3 regions of the Streptomyces sp. NPDC090442 genome follow, and region 2 is predicted to be linked to each of the others. Evidence: riboswitches for the same ligand, from Rfam matches in the RefSeq annotation. Region 2 holds a riboswitch; each other region holds the start of a gene.
What was found. Region 2 has a riboswitch for magnesium ahead of mgtE (magnesium transporter). Riboswitches for the same ligand answer to the same signal wherever they lie in the genome.
Positions count from the first base shown of each region.

Region 1: another riboswitch for magnesium. It lies ahead of ACIQU6_RS19905 (NRAMP family divalent metal transporter); the one in region 2 lies ahead of mgtE (magnesium transporter).
Region 3: another riboswitch for magnesium. It lies ahead of ACIQU6_RS15725 (NRAMP family divalent metal transporter); the one in region 2 lies ahead of mgtE (magnesium transporter).

Region 1 is NZ_JBIVXW010000026.1:118,765-121,027, reverse strand. It holds gene ACIQU6_RS19905 (NRAMP family divalent metal transporter) at 1-1,276, opposite strand, end outside; M-box (ykoK) riboswitch at 1,588-1,761, opposite strand; gene ACIQU6_RS19900 (aldehyde dehydrogenase family protein) at 2,030-2,263, opposite strand, start outside.
Region 2 is NZ_JBIVXW010000061.1:12,102-14,364, forward strand. It holds gene mgtE (magnesium transporter) at 1-871, opposite strand, end outside; M-box (ykoK) riboswitch at 1,206-1,374, opposite strand; gene ACIQU6_RS32860 (carbohydrate-binding protein) at 1,824-1,997, shown strand; partial or broken gene ACIQU6_RS32865 (transposase) at 2,064-2,263, opposite strand, start outside.
Region 3 is NZ_JBIVXW010000019.1:23,005-25,267, forward strand. It holds gene ACIQU6_RS15720 (SpoIIE family protein phosphatase) at 1-196, opposite strand, end outside; M-box (ykoK) riboswitch at 612-785, shown strand; gene ACIQU6_RS15725 (NRAMP family divalent metal transporter) at 1,087-2,263, shown strand, end outside.

The DNA of each region.
Region 1 (2,263 bases), on a different contig from region 2:
GTCCGAGGACCTGCTTGTCGTTGCAGAGCAGCAGCAGGAAGACCGTGGCGGAGGGCAGGAGCACGCCGGCGAGGGTCTGCACGCCCTGGGTGAGCAGGCCGAGGGGGGAGCCGGGGATCAGCACGATGGTGGCGGCCGCGGCGACCAGGCCGGCGTAGACGGCGTAGAAGCCCTTGGCTCCCTTGATGCCGCGGTGCAGGGAGTGCTTCATCCCGAACACGTCGCCGATGGCGTAGGCGGTGGACAGGGAGACGGCGAAGGCGCCGATGATCGCCGCGTCCAGCAGGGCGATGGCGAAGAGCACTCCGGCGACCTTGCCGGCCTTGGCCTCGATGCCGGTGATCAGGCCCGCGGTGTCGGTGAAGTTGCCGAAGCCCTTGGTGCCGGCGAAGGCGGTAGCGACCAGGCCCATCATGGCGGCGGCGCCGACGATCACGATGGCGATGCCGATCCACAGGTCGGCCTTCTCGTACTTCATGAAGCGCGGGGTGATGCGCTTGTCGATGACGTAGGACTGCTGGAAGAAGAGCTGCCAGGGGGCGACGGTGGTGCCGACGATGCCGATGATCAGCAGCATCACGGTGGCCAGCTCGCCGTTGCCGCCGGGGATGGTGGGAATGACGAAGTCGTGCGCCATCTGCGAGGTCTTGGGGTGGAGCATGAAGTAGAGCGGGACCAGGAGCAGCGACCCGATGCACAGGGCGACGGCGATCCGCTCGAAGCGGCGGAAGGAGCCGGTGAAGGCGGAGGCGATGATGATGGCGGCGGCCAGGATCACCGAGCCGGTCTTGGGCAGGCCCAGGTAGTCGGCGGCCATGGTGATGCCGATGAACTCCGTGACCAGGGTCAGCGCGTTGAGCAGGAACAGGTCGATGACGGAGAAGGCGCCCCAGAACTTGCCGAACCGCTCCAGGATCAGGCGCGCGTGGCCGACCCCGGTGACGGCGCCGAGTCGCAGCACCATCTCCTGGTTGACGTAGAGGACGGGAACGAGCAGGAGCAGGGTCCACAGCAGGCTGGTGCCGTAGTTCTGGCCGGCCTGGCCGTAGGTGGCGAAGGCGCCGGCGTCGTTGTCGCCGACCATCACGATCAGGCCGGGGCCGACTATCGCGAGCAGCGTCTTGAGTTTGGCGGAGAGCCCCAGGCGCGGGGCGGTGTCGTCGACCCTGATGGTGCCGAGCGCACCGCGGATGTCACCGATGTGGGCGTCGTCGAGCACCGCGCTGGACTGCGGCGGAGTCGATGGCGTGGCAGTGGTGGTGGTCAGGTTGGTCATGGAAGTCTCCCGTCCCCCAACGGGGGAGGTTTGGGGCACGCGGCAACGATCCCCCTGCGAACGCGCAGCACAGCGCCCCGGCACGGCAGGTGGCCGCACGGGTGCGTGGGGGGAGGGTGCCTATATCGAGCAGGAGGTTGTTACTGCGTACCGGAGGTCGAAGAAGACATCGGAGAAGACATACGCATATGGGGCCGACTGTGGCCCGGACTACTGCAATGGCCGTCCATGGTGTCTCTCGCCTCCTTCCGGCCGGGGCGCACGCGGGCGCCAAACGGACACGGCAAAGAGCAGGCCGGTCCACGATGACCGGCTCACCCCAACTCGTCAGAGCTTTGGCACTCCACGGCGTAATCCCCGTACGGGGGAAGCCACTTGGGGTCACCCCTTAGGTCGGGGAGACCTGTCCTGAACCTGGGCGTCTCTCGACGTCGTGGGGTCAGTGGCCTGTGTCCGCGAAGACGCCTCACCGAACGAGGTGCCTCTGTTTCTTCTCTTCGAACGGCTGAAATCCTACCCCCGTACTTGCATGGATACGCAACTCTTTGACTCAACCTTGACCGGCGCCGCGCGGTCTGACTGGCGGAGGTGGGCGGACGAGTCGCCATGCCTGGGAGTTGTGGTGGGACGGGCGCGCGTGCCTGGACTGCCTGGCCGGCGATGCTCAGCTCAACTACTCCTGGGGGAAGACTGGTTGACGCGCAGTCGGCGACCGGGAGAGCACGTCGTGGTCAAGCGGGTTGCCCGAGTCCTTCACGTTGCGGGAGCAGGGGCTCCGGGGTCGTCGTCGGGCTCCCCCGGCCAGTGCCGCACGCCGCGGAGCACGTCCAGGAACGCCCGTTCCGCGGGGGACAGCAGGCGGTCGCGGCGGTGGACGAGGCTGATCGGGCGGGGGCGCGGGGTCGGGGTGACGGGCAGCGCGGTGAGGGTGCCGGCGCGCAGTTCGTGGACGACGGCGTGTTCGGAGATCAGCGCCAGGCCCACGCC
Region 2 (2,263 bases):
CAAGCCAGAACACACGGACGCCGAAGATCCGGCGCAGTGGCGACGCGCACAGATCGAGGTCGGGCCCGCCCGGGGCGGAGGTGCCGCCGTAACGGGCGAGTTGGGCGGCGTCCTGCTCGTGGTCGATGTCCATGGCATCGTCCACGGTGACAATGCCGATCATGCGGTGGTCCCGGTTGATCACGGGAACAGCCAGCAGATCGTAGCGACGGACGGACTCGACGACCTTCTCGTCAGGGTCGTCGGCGCGCACGGTGACGGGGCCGCGGTGTATCAGCTCGTCGACCGAGGCGTTGTCGGCGGCCAGGACCAGGTCACGCAGGGAGACGGAGCCACGCAGACGGCCCGCGTCGTCGAGGACGTAGACCGCGTAGATCGTCTCCTTGTCCGGCGCGGTGGTACGGATCGTGCGCAGGGCCTCGGCCACGGTCATGCCCGCGGCGACGGTGGCGTACTGCGAGGTGGCGGCCGCGCCTGCGGTGCCCTCCGGGTAGCACGCGAGGCGCAGTATGTCATCGCGCTCGGCCTGGGCCAGGGACCGCAGCAACCGGCGCTGGCGTTCCGGGCTGAGTCGGTTATACAGGTCGGCCCGCTCGTCGGAGGGCAGCGCGGAAACCAGTGACACCACCGCGGTCTCGGGCATCGCGGCCAGGACGGCGTCCTGCTGCGCGTCCGGAAGCTCGACGAACAGACGAGCCTGGTCCTTGGCCGGAGCCGGCGTCAGGACGGCGGCCAGCCGCTGCGGTGAGCTGTCGCAGAGGACGTCGGCGATGTCGGCCGGCGGCGCACTGCGCATCAGCCTTGTGAACGCGTCGCCGTCCGGCCGGTCCAACAGGGCACGGGCGTAGAAGAATATGTCCTTACGATTCATGGGAAAACCTCTTCGGAGTTATCCGCAGGGCGCGCCGAGCGAAAATTGGGCATGCTCGGTGAACACCCGTAGGTGAGCGTCCTATTTGTGGCAGCGCAAGCGCCGGGAAGTATTCAGTCGGACCCCGGACAGCCCGGAAGGACCGCGGAGAACGGGTGTGACCGAGCAGTGATCAGCAGCCAGCGGAAGGTGACGACGTACTGACGCATGACGAATCACCGCTCCGAGAACCGGCGGAGTCTTTTCGCATCGTCGTCACCTCCTGCTGCTCAAGGCGCACGGGGGCGCCGTGGGAACACGCACAGAGGCAAGGAGAAGGCGCTCACAAAGAGCCCCGGCACCTCTCTCGACAGAGCTTTAGCACTGCACGGCGTGCCCGCCTCGCGGGAGCCACTTGGGCTCAACCCTTAGTCCGGGAAGAGCTGTCCTGAACCGGGGCGTCTTTCGACGTTTAGGGTCAGTGGCCTATGTCCGTGCAGACGCCTCACCTAACGAGGTGCATGCGTCAGAGACCCTACAAACCCTGCCGGGAAAAGGTCAACCCTGAGTCAAGATCTGCTGGGAATTCTCAAAATGATGATCTTCGAGGTGACGGGATTGCTCAGGGGTTGTTGATCCGAGGGCTCCGGGCCGGCTCCATCGAAGCCATGGGGTGCCGGTTCTCGACATCGGTAAGGAGCTTTCGGTGGCGATCGAACCGCTCTCCCGAAAGTGATGGCCGCCACGGCATCGCGGACGGAAACGGCATCCGAACCGGCCGGTGTTCCGGGGCATCCTGTCGTAGCGGTGAAGCCGACGCTGCGCACCATGTGGCGCACCCGAGGACGGATCACAAGGTACGGGTTGTACGGGGACGCGACCTTCTCTTGTCCAGAGGAGTAGCTTGTCGACGTAACGCCATGCAAGGATCTTCGGCGGTCGGCGGGATGTCGGGCTCGTGAGGGGCGATCTCATGGCGGAAGTCGCGAAGTCGGCGCCTTTATGGGGCGTTGGCCGCTCGTACTCCAAGGGGGACGTAGTGGTCTACCAAGGGAAGCAATACGTCTGCGTTGACGCGCACAGGTCAGTCGCTCATTGGATACCCGGGACCGTTCCCACGCTCTGGGCTGAGGGCGCTCGCCAATAGCCCATCGCCCCCCGGTGCAGTGGTCGACGTTGCGTGCAGCGGAGTACGTCCGGCTCAACTCCGGCACTAGGAGTTGTCTTCAAATGTCACGCCCACATCAGGAGTTGAGGCGAGGGTGACGGCTGCTTGGAAGGACTCGGCGGTTTTGTCGTAGCGGGTGGCGATGCCGCGCCATTGCTTCAAGCGGTTGAAGCAGCGTTCGACGATGTTGCGCTGTTTGTAGAGTTGCTTGTCGAAGGTGGGTGGGCGTCCGCCGTGGCTGCCCC
Region 3 (2,263 bases), on a different contig from region 2:
CGGCCACCGAGCGGTTGCGCGCCTCCTGCTCGGCGTCGTGCCGCGAGGTCAGCAGCAGCGCCGCCAGCGCGCCCAGGACGATCAGGAGGCCGACGGTGAGTTGGAGCAGGAAGACCTGCCCCGCGACGCTCTGCGGGCGTCGTTCGGTCAGTGACCGTACCGTTGCGCGCCGATATCGGCCGGACCCTGCGGCCATGCTGCTATTTCTAACACTCCCGGGGCGGGGCTGCCCATGGATGCGCGGCGGTCTGTTACGGAACGTGATCGAGGGGCGGCTCGCGCACCTCACTCCTCGGTGCTGGTGCGGGGTGACCCCTCGGCCCAGGGCGCGGGTCCGGGCGGTCCGGCCTGAGGGGTGGGAGTCGCGGGAGGCACCGGCGGGGGTTGGTGCCTGGTTGGCACGGTCGAGGGCCCCGCCTGGGGCTTCCCGGTCGCGGAGTCCGAGGTGTGTCGTTCAACTCGGCCCGATCGGCGCGTGGTTGTCCCGCTCGTCACCCCAACCGCTGGGTGGTGGCGCCGGATTCGCCGACGTGTCCGCCGTCAAGGTTCGGTCAAGTAGTTGCGTCAATGTGCAAGTAGACCGGTATGCTGCTGGACGTTCGAGAAAATCGAAGGCACCTCGTTCGGTGAGGCGTCTGCACGGACACAGGCCACTGACCCCACGACGTCGAGAGACGCCCAGGTTCAGGACAGGTCTCCCCGGATTAAGGGGTGACCCCAAGTGGCTGCCCCGGCAAGGGGATTACGCCGTGGAGTGCCAAAGCTCTGACGAGTAGGGGTGAGCCGGCCCGCGCGCCGGTCCGCTCCTTGCCGTGTCCGTCATGGCGCCCCGGGCGCCCCGGCCGGGAGGAGGCGAGAGACATGGACGGCCATTGCAGTAGTCCGGGCCACAGTTGGCCCCGCATCCGTATGTCCTCGTTGACCTCCGGCACGCGGTAACACCCCTCGTCTCCACGCCCGCTTCCGCCCGCCCGCGGCCCCACCGGTACGGCTTCCCCGCCGTCCCGGTACCCGGGCTGCCCACCCGCGGAACGGTGCCGCCGCGTGCCCCCGAACCTCCCCCGGACGGGGGACCGGGAGGCCGTCATGACCGAACTGTCCACCACCGCACCGCCCACCCCGACGCCGTCCTCCGCGGTCCTCGACGAGGCGCACACCGGCGACATCCGGGGCGCGCTCGGCACCATCCGGCAGGGCGACACCGCCCCGCGCCGGGGCCTGTCGGCCAAGCTCAAGACGCTGTTGGCGATCGTCGGTCCGGGCCTGATCGTGATGGTCGGCGACAACGACGCCGGCGCCTTCGGCACCTACACGCAGGCCGGCCAGAACTACGGCACCAGCCTGCTGTGGACCCTGCTGCTGCTCGTCCCCGTGCTCTACGTCAACCAGGAGATGGTGCTCCGGCTCGGCGCCGTCACCGGGGTCGGGCACGCCCGGCTGATCCTGGAGCGGTTCGGGAAGTTCTGGGGCGCGTTCTCGGTCATCGACCTCTTCCTGCTCAACGCCCTCACCATCGTCACCGAGTTCATCGGCATCACCCTCGCGGTCGGCTACCTCGGGCTGCCGAAGGTGCCGAGCGTGCTGGTGGCGGCGGCGATCGTGGTGATGGCCGCCTCGACGGGCTCGTTCCGCCGGTTCGAGCGCACCGCGATAGCCCTGTGCGCGGGGTCGCTGCTGCTGGTGCCGATCTACTTCATCGTGCACCCGCCGGCGGCGCAGATGGCGCACGACTTCGTCGTCCCGGGCCTGCCGCACCACTCCCAACTGTCGGACGTGATGCTGCTGATCATCGCCATCGTGGGGACCACCGTCGCCCCCTGGCAGCTCTTCTTCCAGCAGTCCTACGTCATCGACAAGCGCATCACCCCGCGCTTCATGCGCTACGAGAAGGCCGACCTGTGGATCGGTATCGCCGTGGTGGTCGTCGGCGCCGCCGCGATGATGGGGTTCTGCGCCGCCGCGTTCGCAGGGCACGGCGAGTTCGGCAACTTCACCGACGCCGAGGACGTGGCCGCCGGCCTGACGAAGTACGCCGGTCGGACCGCCGGTGTGCTGTTCGCCATCGCCCTGCTGGACGCCTCCATCATCGGTGCCTCGGCCGTCTCGCTCTCCACCGCCTACGCCATCGGCGACGTGCTGGGCCTGAAGCACTCGCTGCACCGCGGCGTGCGCAGCGCCAAGGGCTTCTACGCGGTCTTCGCCGGGCTCATTCTGGCCGCCGCGATCATCGTGGTCATCCCCGGCTCCCCGCTCGGGCTGCTCA